One region of the Bradyrhizobium sp. LB13.1 genome, then DNA from elsewhere that is predicted to be linked to it. Evidence: predicted binding sites of a transcription regulator. Region 1 holds the regulator's gene; each other region holds the start of a gene.

What was found. Region 1 encodes HrcA, which represses chaperone genes, less so after heat shock. Its sites were predicted from a motif close to GTTAGCACTCNCNNNNNGNGAGTGCTAAC; they were not measured.
Region 2: the regulator HrcA is predicted to act here: its motif matches at 2,670-2,698, upstream of ACVWYI_RS35125 (co-chaperone GroES).
Region 3: the regulator HrcA is predicted to act here: its motif matches at 1,866-1,894, upstream of ACVWYI_RS26900 (co-chaperone GroES).

The regions. Positions count from the first base shown of each region.
Region 1 is NZ_JBSRYQ010000001.1:677,009-681,285, forward strand. Features, by position in the region: partial or broken gene hemW (radical SAM family heme chaperone HemW) at 1-238, opposite strand, end outside; gene rdgB (RdgB/HAM1 family non-canonical purine NTP pyrophosphatase) at 225-860, opposite strand; gene rph (ribonuclease PH) at 872-1,585, opposite strand; gene hrcA (heat-inducible transcriptional repressor HrcA) at 1,767-2,855, shown strand; gene grpE (nucleotide exchange factor GrpE) at 2,951-3,556, shown strand; gene pncA (bifunctional nicotinamidase/pyrazinamidase) at 3,636-4,277, opposite strand, start outside.
Region 2 is NZ_JBSRYQ010000001.1:7,235,699-7,239,975, forward strand. Features, by position in the region: gene ACVWYI_RS35110 (L,D-transpeptidase) at 1-679, opposite strand, end outside; gene ACVWYI_RS35115 (protein phosphatase CheZ) at 993-1,775, shown strand; partial or broken gene ACVWYI_RS35120 (hypothetical protein) at 1,936-2,459, opposite strand; gene ACVWYI_RS35125 (co-chaperone GroES) at 2,791-3,087, shown strand; gene groL (chaperonin GroEL) at 3,238-4,277, shown strand, end outside.
Region 3 is NZ_JBSRYQ010000001.1:5,536,660-5,540,936, forward strand. Features, by position in the region: gene ACVWYI_RS26885 (O-linked N-acetylglucosamine transferase, SPINDLY family protein) at 1-573, shown strand, start outside; gene ACVWYI_RS26890 (cupin domain-containing protein) at 586-1,113, opposite strand; gene ACVWYI_RS26895 (usg protein) at 1,269-1,556, opposite strand; gene ACVWYI_RS26900 (co-chaperone GroES) at 1,937-2,251, shown strand; gene groL (chaperonin GroEL) at 2,298-3,938, shown strand; gene lepB (signal peptidase I) at 4,042-4,277, opposite strand, start outside.

The DNA.
Region 1 (4,277 bases):
CGCCGACAGTCGCAGGCTGCATCAGCGATGGCGTGCCGCCGCCGAGAAAGATCGAGGTGACCTCGCGACCGGGCGAACGTTGCGCGGTCGTTTCGATCTCACGCGCGAATGCTGCCGCAAAACGCGCTTCGTCGATCGCAACGTGGCGGACATGGCTGTTGAAGTCGCAATAGGGGCACTTCGACAGGCAGAACGGCCAGTGCACGTAGACGCCGAAGGCTTCCTTAGCGCGGTCCAAGGCAGATCTCCGCCAGTTTCACGAAGGCGCGGGCACGATGCGACAGACCAAGACCGAGCGGCGGCAGGCCGTGCTTCTCGATGCTCTCCATCTCGCCGAAGGTGCGGCTGTGGCCGTCGGGCAAAAACATCGGGTCGTAGCCGAAGCCGGCGGTGCCGCGCGGCGGCCACACCAGCGTGCCGTCGACGCGCGCCTCGACCTCTTCGAGATGATCGTCGGGCCATGCGACGCAGAGCGCGGAAACGAAGTGCGCCTTGCGCTTGTCGGGCGTGGTCGCGCCGCGCTCCTGCAACAGCCGTTCGATCTGCGCCATCGCCGCGGCAAAATCCTTGCTCGGACCGGCCCAGCGCGCTGAATAGATGCCCGGCGCGCCATCGAGCGCGTCGACCACGATGCCGGAATCATCGGCGAAAGACGGAAGCTTCGTCGCTTGGGCTGCCGCGATCGCCTTGATCGCAGCATTGCTGCGGAAATCGTTGCCGGTTTCTTCCGGCTCGGGAAGGCCGAGCTCGCCGGCCGACACCGCCTCGACGCCGTAAGGCGCGAGCAGCTCCTTCATCTCGGCGAGCTTGCCGGGATTGTGGGTCGCGATGACGAGCTTTCCGGTGATTCGGCGATGCATCGGCTTATTGACTACGCTACCGCCAGTTTCTGCAAGTCCACGAGACGCGCGACGCCCTTGCGCGCCAGCGCCATCAGCGCCAGCAACTCGGCTTCCGTGAACGGCTCGCGTTCCGCAGTGCCCTGGACCTCGATGATGCGGCCATCGCCCGTCATGACGAAATTGGCGTCGGTGTCGGCTTCCGAATCCTCGGCATAGTCGAGGTCGAGCACGGGCGTGCCTTTGTAGATGCCGCAGGAGATCGCGGCGACGTTGTCGCGCAACACGTTGGCCTTGACCATGTTGCGCGCCTTCATCCAGTTGACGCAATCGGCGAGCGCGACCCAGGCACCGGTGATCGAGGCCGTGCGGGTGCCGCCATCGGCCTGGAGCACGTCGCAATCGACCGTGATCTGGCGCTCACCCATCGCTTCGAGATTGATGATGGTGCGAAGCGAACGGCCGATCAGGCGCTGAATTTCGACGGTGCGGCCGCTCTGCTTTCCAGCCGAGGCCTCGCGGCGGGTGCGTTCCGAGGTCGCGCGCGGCAGCATGCCGTATTCGGCGGTGACCCAGCCGCGGCCCTGGCCCTTCAGCCATGGTGGCAGGCGGTCTTCCAGTGTGGCGGTGACCAGCACGTGGGTGTCGCCGAATTTCACCAGGCACGAGCCTTCCGCATATTTGACCACGCCGCGCTCCAGCGTCACGGGGCGCAATTCGTCAGGCGCACGGCGGCTTGGCCGCATGGGAAATCCTCCAAAACTCTCGGAAAAGGGCTATTCGCGGTGCTTGTAGGTGGGGTGAGGGTGGGCGGCAAGGGGGAAGATCGAGACCTTATTCACCCCCGATTTTCGATCCGCGAACGCCACGCTTGTCAGAAGCGCCCGGGATAGACAAATTACGTGCATCCGAGAGGAGTTACCGTCTGTGGCCCATCACGATCCGATCCATCTGATCGCGCCGCGCGCGGGTCTCGCCCAGCTCAACGAGCGTTCCCGCGACATCTTTCGTCAAATTGTCGAAAGCTATCTCGCGACCGGGGAGCCCGTCGGCTCGCGCAATATTTCGCGCCTGATCGCCATGCCGCTGTCGCCGGCCTCGGTCCGCAACGTCATGGCCGATCTGGAACAGCTCGGCCTGATCTATGCCCCGCATACCTCCGCCGGCCGGCTGCCGACGGAACTCGGCCTGCGCTTTTTCGTCGATGCCCTGATGCAGGTCGGCGACCTCACCGAGGCCGAGCGGCAGGCGATCCAGAGCCAGCTCACCTCCGTCGGGCAGGCGCAATCAGTCGAGGCCGCGCTGGAGGAGGCGCTGACGCGGCTCTCCGGCCTCACGCGCGCCGCCGCGGTGGTGCTGACGCCAAAATCCAATGCGCGGCTCAAACACATCGAATTCGTCCGCCTGGAACCGGAGAAGGCGCTGGTGATCCTGGTCGGCGAGGATGGCCAGGTTGAAAACCGCGTGCTGGTGCTGCCGCTGGGGGTTCCCTCCTCGGCACTCACCGAGGCCGGCAATTTCCTCAACGCGCGGATCCGCGGCCGGACCCTGGCCGAGGCGCGGCTCGAGCTCGAGACCGCACTCGGAGAGGCCCGCGCCGAGCTCGATCAGCTCACGCAAAAGGTGATTTCCGCCGGTATCGCCAGCTGGTCCGGCGGCGAGAGCGAGGACCGCCAGCTCATCGTCCGCGGCCACGCCAATTTGCTCGAAGATTTGCATGCGCTGGAGGATCTGGAGCGCGTTCGCCTGCTGTTCGACGATCTCGAAACCAAGCGCGGCGTGATCGACCTGCTCGGCCGGGCCGAGACCGCGGAAGGCGTGCGGATCTTCATCGGCAGTGAGAACAAGCTGTTCTCGCTGTCGGGCTCTTCCACCATCATCTCGCCCTATCGGGATGCCGCCGGCCATATTGTCGGCGTTCTGGGCGTAATCGGGCCGACACGGCTGAATTATGCCCGTGTGATCCCGACCGTGGACTACGCCGCCCGCATCGTCAGCCGCCTCCTGGGGGGCTGACCGGCGCCTTGGGCCGATCACGGGCGCTTGATTTTCGCCGTCCGAAGCACGATATCCGGGCGAGAAAATCCCTGAGACGTTTGAGAAGAGAGCCGATGACCGATCGAGACCGGCAACCCGAAGACGCGGCCGCTGTGACGCCCGAGCCCGTGGTGTCAAAACCCTACATCATGCCGGACGATCCCGAGCCCGGCTCGGTCGAGCTTTTGCAGAAGGAAGCCGCCGAGGCGCGCGACCGCATGCTGCGGACGCTGGCCGAGATGGAAAATTTGCGCAAGCGCACCGCCAAGGAGGTCGCTGACTCCAAGCTCTACGGCGTCACCGGCTTTGCCCGTGACGTGCTCGATATCGCCGACAACCTCCAGCGCGCGCTCGATGCCGTTCCGGCCGATGCCCGTGCGGCGGCCGATCCCGGCCTGGCTTCGCTGATCGAGGGCGTCGAGCTGACCGAGCGCTCGCTGCTCAACGCGCTGGAAAAACACGGCGTGAAGAAGTTCGACCCCTCGGGGCAGAAGTTCGATCCGAACTTCCAGCAGGCGATGTTTGAGGTTCCCGATGCGTCGGTGCCCGCGGGCACCGTCGTGCAGGTGATGCAGGCCGGCTATACCATCGGCGAGCGCGTGCTGCGCCCCGCTTTGGTCGGTGTCGCCAAGGGCGGCGCGAAGGCCGCGCCCGCCGCCAACAGCAACGAGCCGGTTTAGCTCTCAATCCCCATGTTGAGGAGACGCGCGCGGAGAAGCGCGCTCCTCGGGATGAGGGTCTTGCAGCTCTCGGCGTCGCCTACGCGCTCGGCGCGATATCCGCAGACTGAATCCGCTTCACGCCGGCCTTGGCCATGTCGGCCCAGGCTTTTGCGAGCGAACCCTGATTGTCGATGCCGCGGCAGGCGTCTTCCACCACATAGACCTCGAAGCCCGCCTTGCGGGCGTCGAGCGCGGTCCAGGCGACGCAGAAATCCGTCGCCAGCCCCGCGACGAAGACGCGCTTGATCTTGCGCGCCTTCAGATAGCCGGCAAGGCCGGTCGAGGTCTTGCCGTCGGCTTCGAGGAAGGCCGAATAGCTGTCGACGTCCTTGTGAAAACCCTTGCGGATAATGAGTTCGGCGTGCGGGATCGCAAGGTCCTTCGACAGCGCGGCGCCGTCGGTGCCCTGCACGCAATGGTCGGGCCACAGCACCTGCTTGCCGTAGGGAAGGTCGACGGTCTCGAACGGCTTCTTGCCGGAGTGTGCCGACGCAAACGAAACATGGCCTTGCGTGTGCCAGTCCTGTGTCATCACCACGTTCGAAAACGCTTTGGCCGTCTTGTTGATGACCGGCACCACCTGCTCGCCTTCCTTTACGGCGAGGCTGCCGCCGGGCAGGAAGCAGTTCTGCACGTCGATCACGAGCAGCGCGGATGCATCGTCCGGCTTGATCGATGC
Region 2 (4,277 bases), 6.6 Mb from region 1:
CGTGGATACGGTAGAGCGTGGAGCCGAGATACATCGCGCGGGCGCCGAGTGGATTTTCCGGGCCGCCTTCCATGTGCCTGGGCAGGTCGGGGCGACGAGCGATCATTTCCGCCGGCGGCGTCCAGGCCGGCCATTCGCGCTTGGCCGTGATCGACTTCACACCGGACCAGGTGAAGCCGGGACGTCCGACGCCAATGCCGTAGCGCATGGCCTTGCCGTTGCCCTCGACGAGATAGAGGAACTTGTTCGGCGTATCGACCACCAGGGTGCCGACACTTTCGTTGCCGCTATAGTCAACAAGTTGCTTCTCGAATCTCGGATCGAACTGACGCTGCCGCGGGTCGACTGCCTCCGGCTGCACGCCTGCGCCTTGCATCTGCGGCTCGCCCATCGGCGGCAGGCGGCGCTGGTCGTAATAGCCCGGCTGCTGCTGATACATCGGCTGCTGCGGAGCATAGGCCGGACCGCGGCCGGGCCCGTCACCGAACATGAACTCGATGAAGCCGCCGCCCATGTTCGCGTTGGAGGCGACGCGCACCGGCGCCGGCGGCACCTGCGGCTGGTAAAATACCGCCGGCGGATCGTTCGGCACGCTATTATCGAAGGCGCTGGCGCTGTTGGCGCCGGCCATGAAGGTGCAAGCGCTGCCGAGCAGCGCGACAGACATTTTTTTGAACATCGACGTACTCTGTACTGTTTCGTCTAGTTACATTCGCCGTCGAACGCATCTGGCTGATCCGCGCCCTCGACGTGGTCAATAAAGAGCAAAAGCCGTTTCGTTTGGTAAACGGAGCCGGCGTTTCGATTCACCACGTCGCGAGCGGCGGGGCAATTTGGCGATCAGCGTTTATTTTCGGTGAACGGCGCGCACGGATGGTTAATTGCAGGTTTTCACGCCGTCGCACGCGACCGCACGACAGTTCCGGCTGTGAACTTCGTGTTAAATCGCTTCTGCCTAAAACGACGCGTGAGTGAGGTGGGGGGAGTTCTTGATGGCTATTCACCGCAAACGTTTTCGTGTCGAAGAGGCTGTTGTCGGCGAGATGCCAAGCCCCGAAATGATTGAGGAGGCTCCGCCGATGCATAGCGAGATCATGTCCGAGTTGCGTGCGATCCGTGCACAGATGGCGAAGGGCACTCCGCCCTTGTCCGGCAGCGCGGCCATGGCGGCGATCGACGCCTCCACCGCTCACGAGCTCTCCGAAGCTCGTACCATGCTCGATACTTACCGGGCGCAGATCGAGCAGTGCGAGAAGCTGAAGGTCGAGCTCGACCTCATCCACGACGCCATCGACCGTACCAAACGCGAGATCGCGACGCTGCACGGCAAGAGCTTCGACGGCGGCGAAATGGCCAAGGTCAATGGCGAGCTCGGCGCGGTCGTCGGCGGCACCGAACAGGCGACCCAGCAGATCCTCGAAGCCGCCGAGTCGATCGACCAAGCGGCCAGCGCGATGTCCAAGGTGCAATCGGCCGATCAGCAGAAGCGGCTCGCCGACGATATCCAGGAACGCGTCATCTCGATCTTCGAAGCCTGTAACTTCCAGGACCTGACCGGCCAGCGCATCAGCAAGGTCATGAGCACGATGAAGTTCATCGAGCAGCACATCAACTCCATGATGGAGATCTGGGGCGGCGTCGACGCGATCAAGTCCCACGTGCCCGCGCCGGCCGCCGACACCCGCAGCGAGGACGAAAAACTCCTCAACGGCCCGAAGCTCGCCGGCGATGTCGGCCACGCCTCGCAGGACGACATCGACGCGCTGTTCGACTGAGCAGACGCGACACTCTGAAAAACAAAACGCCGGCGCAAGCCGGCGTTTTTTTCGTCATTGCGAGCGAAGCGAAGCGATCCAGACTGTGTCCGCGGAAGGAGCCTGGATTGCTTCGTCGCTTCGCTCCTCGCAATGACGAGTGGCTAGGCCGGCGCCCCGATCACGCCCTTGGCGCGCAGCGGACGTAGACCATGTTGCCGTAGCGGGTGGCGGGGCATCCTTGTCGATGAAGCGGGTGATGAGGACGCGGCCGTCGAAGGAGACGATCTCGCGGTCCTGCTCGCCCGGTGTCGGACCCGCCGGCCCGATATAGTTCTTGCCGCTGGGCGAGCCCTTCAGCCGCAGCTCCTGCGGCGTCGCCTGGTCGGCGAGATGCATGATGACGCCGCCGGAGGAGCCGGCGGTGATCACGTAAGGATTTTTGCACTGGGCCCGGGCGGCAGCCTCGGTGCGGGCGCGGTCGGCCGGGTTCTGGAACGAGGCGAGACCCCAGCGGCCGACGATCTCGTCGGCGCGGATCGACGCCGGCATTTCCGGGCCGGCCCCGGGCTCGGCCTCAGGCGGCGGTGAGGACGACGAGAACGACGGCAGGCTCATGCCGCCGCCGCAGGCGCCAAGCAGCAGCGCCAGGCAAGAGGCGGCCGCCAGATTGGCAACCGTGCGTGCGTGAGCTGAACTGATCATGACATTCCCCCGAGCAAACTGCCCCCCAAACAAGACGTCGACCGCATCCCGCCTGCAGCCAAGCGCAAAACCGCTGTCGGAGCAATGACGTCCTTTATACGCCAGCGCGACCAATAGGTTTCTGTAGACACAATCCTATATCCGCCTCACCAATCGCTTAACCACCTTTGCTTGACAGGATCGCGGCCAAGCCATATTTCCGGGCGCACTATTAGCACTCGGAAAGCCCGATTGCTAAGCGCACCGTCCGATCCTCGGCAAGAGGGTGGACGGGAAGCGCCGCCCCATCCACTTCCGCTACATCCGAAGCGAGCCTCCAAAGGGAAACGTCATGGCTAAATCCAAATTTCGTCCGCTGCATGACCGTGTCGTGGTCAAACGTATCGACGCCGAGGAAAAGACCAAGGGCGGCATCATCATTCCGGACAGCGCCAAGGAAAAGCCGTCCCAGGGCGAAATCGTCGCCGTCGGCCCCGGCGGCCGCGACGAGGCCGGCAAGCTGACCCCGATCGACCTCAAGGTCGGCGACCTCGTGCTGTTCGGCAAGTGGTCGGGCACCGAGGTCAAGATCGACAACGAAGATCTCCTGATCATGAAGGAATCGGACATCATGGGCGTCATGGCCTAAGGCCATCAGCCTGAACAGCCGCTGAATGTCATGCCCGGGTCCCTGAGATCCGGGCATCCATCATTCCGCCGGGTTCGATTCCGGACTCCGGACTCCGGACTTGCGACGCCGAGCGGCAGACACATCACGAAACAAGAGGGATTACAGACCATGGCTGCCAAAGACGTCAAGTTTTCCGGAGACGCGCGCGATCGCATGCTGCGCGGCGTCGACATTCTCGCCAACGCCGTCAAGGTGACGCTCGGCCCGAAGGGCCGCAACGTCCTCATCGAGAAGTCGTTCGGCGCGCCCCGCATCACCAAGGACGGCGTCACCGTCGCCAAGGAGATCGAGCTCGAGGACAAGTTCGAGAACATGGGCGCCCAGATGGTCCGTGAGGTTGCCTCCAAGACCAACGATCTCGCCGGTGACGGCACCACCACCGCGACCGTGCTGGCCCAGGCCATCGTGCGCGAAGGCGCCAAGTCGGTTGCTGCCGGCATGAACCCGATGGATCTCAAGCGCGGCATCGACATCGCGGTTGCCGCTGTCGTCAAGGACATCCAGAAGCGCGCCAAGCCGGTCGCAGCCTCCTCCGAGGTCGCCCAGGTCGGCACCATCTCGTCCAATGGCGACACCGCCATCGGCAAGATGATCGCCCAGGCGATGCAGAAGGTCGGCAACGAGGGTGTCATCACCGTCGAGGAAAACAAGTCGATCGAGACCGAAGTCGAGATCGTCGAGGGCATGAAGTTCGACCGCGGCTATCTGTCGCCCTACTTCGTCACCAACCCCGAGAAAATGACCGCCGAGCTCGAGGACGCCTACATCCTCCTGCACGAGAAGAAGCTGTCCGGCCTGCAGGCCATGCTGCCGGTGCTGGAAGCTGTGATGCAGTCGGGCAAGCCGCTCGTCATCATCGCCGAGGACGTCGAGGGCGAGGCGCTGGCCACCCTGGTCGTCAACCGCCTCCGTGGCGGCCTGAAGGTCGCCGCCGTCAAGGCGCCGGGCTTCGGTGATCGCCGCAAGGCCATGCTGGAGGACCTCGCGATCCTCACCGGCGGTCAGCTCATCTCCGAAGACCTCGGCATCAAGCTCGAGAACGTCACGGTGAAGATGCTGGGTCGGGCAGGCAAGGTGGTGATCGACAAGGAGAACACCACCATCGTCAAGGGCGGCGGCAAGAAGCCCGAGATCGAGGCCCGCGTCGG
Region 3 (4,277 bases), 4.9 Mb from region 1:
AACCGTATCAGCAAGATTTCGGACGAGGCGGTGGAAGTCTGGTCCAGGATTCTCGAGCAGGTGCCGGGTTCGCGACTGCTGATCAAGGATTTTGCGCTGGACGATCGGCTGGTCCGCGACAATCTGCTGGCGCGGTTTGCAGCTTGCCGGTTGCCGGCCGAACGCGTCGACCTGCTCGGAGCCACCTCGCGAACCGAGCATCTGGCATCCTTCAATCGCGTCGATATTGGCCTCGATCCGTTCCCGCAGAATGGCGGCGTCAGCACTTGGGAAGCCTTGCAGATGGGCGTGCCGGTGGTGGCGAAGCTCGGTAACAGCCTGCCTAGCCGTGCTGCGGGCTCTATCCTCACCGCGCTTGGCCTGCCGGACTGGGTCGCGAATAGCGATGAGGCGTATGTCGAAATCGCGGCTGCCCGTGGATTGCAGATCGGCGACCTCCAGAAGTTGCGCTGCGAACTGCCCGGACAGATCAGGGCTGCAGCCGCCGGCAACCCCGTCTCATACACGCAAGCAGTGGACGATGCCTATCGCGCGATGTGGAAACGCTATTGCAATGGCCGCTCCCCGCAATGACGACGAGAGAGCTTACGCTTTCAACTCCACCGTCCTGAACTCCGCCGGCAGGATTACCTCCAGCAGCTCGACGTCGTCCGAATAGTCCAAAATCATGTGCTTGATCTTCGGCGGCTGAGTCCAGGCGCTGCCTTCTTTCATCAGCGTCTCGCCCTCTCCGTCCATATAGGTCTTCACCCAACCCTTGAGCACGTAGACCATCTGGAATTCGACGGCGTGGAAGTGCAGCTTCGACACTTCGTTCGGATTGCAGGGACCTTGCAGCCGGATCACGTGCGCTTGCGCGAGGCCGTGGCTTGCAGCAGCGATGCCGAGATCGCGATACTTCGCGTAGGTGCGCAGACCGTCGGCCTTGAAGTCTTCCTCGCGGTGATGGCTGATGGCGATGCGCTGCTTGGGACGCACTGGCTTTTTCGGGGTGACAGTGCGCGCCTTCGCTTTCACCGCCTTGCGCGCCGATAATCGGGGCGCGGCCTTGGCGCCGCTCCGCTTCTTCACCGCGACTTGCAATGCGCTGCGCGATTTTGCTTTCTTGGCCATGGGCCGGCCTCCCGTTTTGTTGTGGGGGAGACGCTAGCACAGAAAAAAGACTCGTAGGGTGGGTTAGCCGTAGGCGTAACCCACCTCTTTCGCTTCCGAGGATACAAACAGTGGTGGATCACGCTGCGCTCATCCAGGTCCTACGCATCCCGCGATCAATGCAACCGAAACACACCGTCGACCGCACGCAGCTCGGCCGGCTTGATCAGCTTGGAATGCACGACCGTCACTGAGAACAGTGGGCCGTCGAGCTTCTGCTGCCAAAACGCCAGGAAATCCGTCAGCGCCGGGAATTTCGGAAACATGTCGTAGTTCTGCCAGACATAGGTCTGGAGCAGCGAGCGATGATCCGGCATCCGGTAGAGAATTTCCGCCGTCGTCAGCCCGTAACCCAGCACCTGTTTCCGGAAATCGTCGGAAACAACCCCAACCCGCGAGACCATGCCAACCTCCTTTGCAGGAGCGCATATTCAAGGGGTGGCTTTCCGGTACGCGCCCTACGAGCCACCCGGTGGAGATGCGCTCACAAGATAGAAATGTGACGCAAACTGACAATCCATCTCAAGCCCAAAAGTTTAACAAGCTGTTGAAATTCAATGCGTTAGCAGCAGATGCGGCACCGTGCTAATAAGATCCGAGTTGGCCGGTTAACGATGGTAAAGAATTCTGGCAGGCAGCGCTTCTGAGTGCTGATTTTTCTGGTAGAAGCCCTTGCCCCCGCAAAAATCCTGGCCTATTTGAGGTTCACCCGCCTTAGCACTCGCGGGCTTCGGTTGCTAACATCCTGAAAACATCAATCCGCGCAAACGTTTAGGAGAACTGCATGAAATTCCGTCCGCTTCACGACCGCGTCGTGGTCAAGCGCATTGACGCAGAAGAGAAGACCGCTGGCGGCATCATCATTCCCGACACCGTCAAGGAAAAGCCCTCGCAGGGCGAAATCGTCGCTGTCGGCCCCGGTGGTCGCGACGAAGCCGGCAAGCTGATCCCGATCGACCTGAAGGTCGGCGACCGCGTGCTGTTCGGCAAGTGGTCCGGCACTGAAGTCAAGATCGACAACGTCGATCTGCTGATCATGAAGGAAAGCGATGTCATGGGCGTCCTCGACGTCCCCGCTTCCAAGAAGAAGGCGGCCTAACAGCCCCCTCTCCCCCACCCAGCTAGACACCTAAGGAAAAATCCAGATGGCAGCTAAAGAAGTCAAATTCGGCGTCGATGCACGCGACAAGATGCTGCGTGGCGTCGACATCCTCGCCAACGCCGTCAAGGTGACGCTCGGCCCCAAGGGCCGCAACGTCGTCCTCGACAAGTCGTTCGGCGCTCCCCGCATCACCAAGGACGGCGTCACCGTCGCCAAGGAGATCGAGCTCGACGACAAGTTCGAGAACATGGGCGCGCAGATGGTGCGCGAAGTCGCCTCCAAGTCGGCTGACGCGGCCGGCGACGGCACCACCACCGCAACCGTGCTCGCGGCTGCGATCGTTCGTGAAGGCGCCAAGTCGGTTGCCGCCGGCATGAACCCGATGGACCTGAAGCGTGGTATCGACCTGGCCGTGGAAGCCGTGGTCGCCGACCTCGTCAAGAACTCCAAGAAGGTCACCTCGAACGAGGAAATCGCCCAGGTCGGAACCATCTCCGCCAACGGCGATGCCGAAATCGGCAAGTTCCTCTCCGACGCCATGAAGAAGGTCGGCAACGAGGGCGTCATCACGGTTGAAGAAGCCAAGTCGCTCGAGACCGAACTCGAGGTTGTCGAAGGCATGCAGTTCGACCGCGGCTACATCTCGCCCTACTTCGTCACCAACGCCGACAAGATGCGCGTTGAAATGGAAGATGCTTACGTCCTCATCAACGAAAAGAAGCTATCTCAGTTGAATGAATTGCTTCCCTTGTTGGAAGCCGTGGTGCAGAGCGGCAAACCGCTAGTGATTATCGCCGAAGACGTCGAAGGCGAAGCTCTTGCCACCCTGGTCGTCAACCGTCTCCGCGGCGGCCTGAAGGTCGCGGCCGTCAAGGCTCCGGGCTTCGGCGATCGCCGCAAGGCCATGCTGCAGGACATCGCGGTTCTGACCGGTGGTCAGGCGATCTCGGAAGATCTCGGCATCAAGATGGAGAATGTGACGCTCACCATGCTCGGTCGCGCCAAGAAGGTGATGATCGACAAGGAAAACACCACCATCGTCAGCGGGGCCGGCAAGAAGGCCGACATCGAGGCGCGCGTAGCCCAGATCAAGGCGCAGATCGAGGAAACCACCTCGGACTACGACCGTGAGAAGCTCCAGGAGCGTCTGGCCAAGCTCGCTGGCGGCGTCGCGGTGATCCGCGTCGGCGGCGCGACCGAGGTCGAGGTGAAGGAGCGCAAGGATCGCGTTGATGACGCGATGCATGCGACCCGCGCGGCTGTGGAAGAAGGCATTGTCCCGGGCGGCGGCGTCGCCCTGCTCCGTGCTTCCGAGCAGCTCAAGGGCCTGCGCACCAAGAACGACGACCAGAAGACCGGCGTCGAGATCGTGCGCAAGGCGCTCTCCGCGCCCGCTCGCCAGATCGCGATCAACGCCGGTGAAGACGGCTCGGTGATCGTCGGCAAGATCCTGGAGAACAAGACGTATGCTTACGGCTTCGACTCCCAGACCGGCGAGTACGTCAACCTGGTCACCAAGGGCATCATCGACCCGACCAAGGTCGTGCGTACCGCGATCCAGAACGCAGCCTCGGTTGCGGCCCTGCTGATCACCACGGAAGCCATGGTCGCCGAGTTGCCCAAGAAGGGCGGCTCCGGCCCCGCAATGCCCCCGGGCGGCGGCATGGGCGGCATGGATTTCTGATCCAGCCACTCCGGCAAACCACAAAATGCGAAACCCCGGCAGCAATGCCGGGGTTTTTGTTTTGGGGAATGATCGTTTCGCGCCGCCAGAATGACGGGAGGCCTCACCACACCTTCCCCAGCCGCTCCATGTGCGGCTCGCCGTGTTCGTCGAGCGACCAGAAGATCCGCGTCACCTTGCCGACGAGATTATCCATCGGGATGAACCCCATCACGGACATCATGCGGCTGTCGGTGGAGTTGTCGCGGTTGTCGCCAAGCGCGAAGAAATGACCTGATGGCACCGTGAAGACGCTGGTGTTGTCGAGATAACCGTTGTCGACGCAGTCATATGTCACAT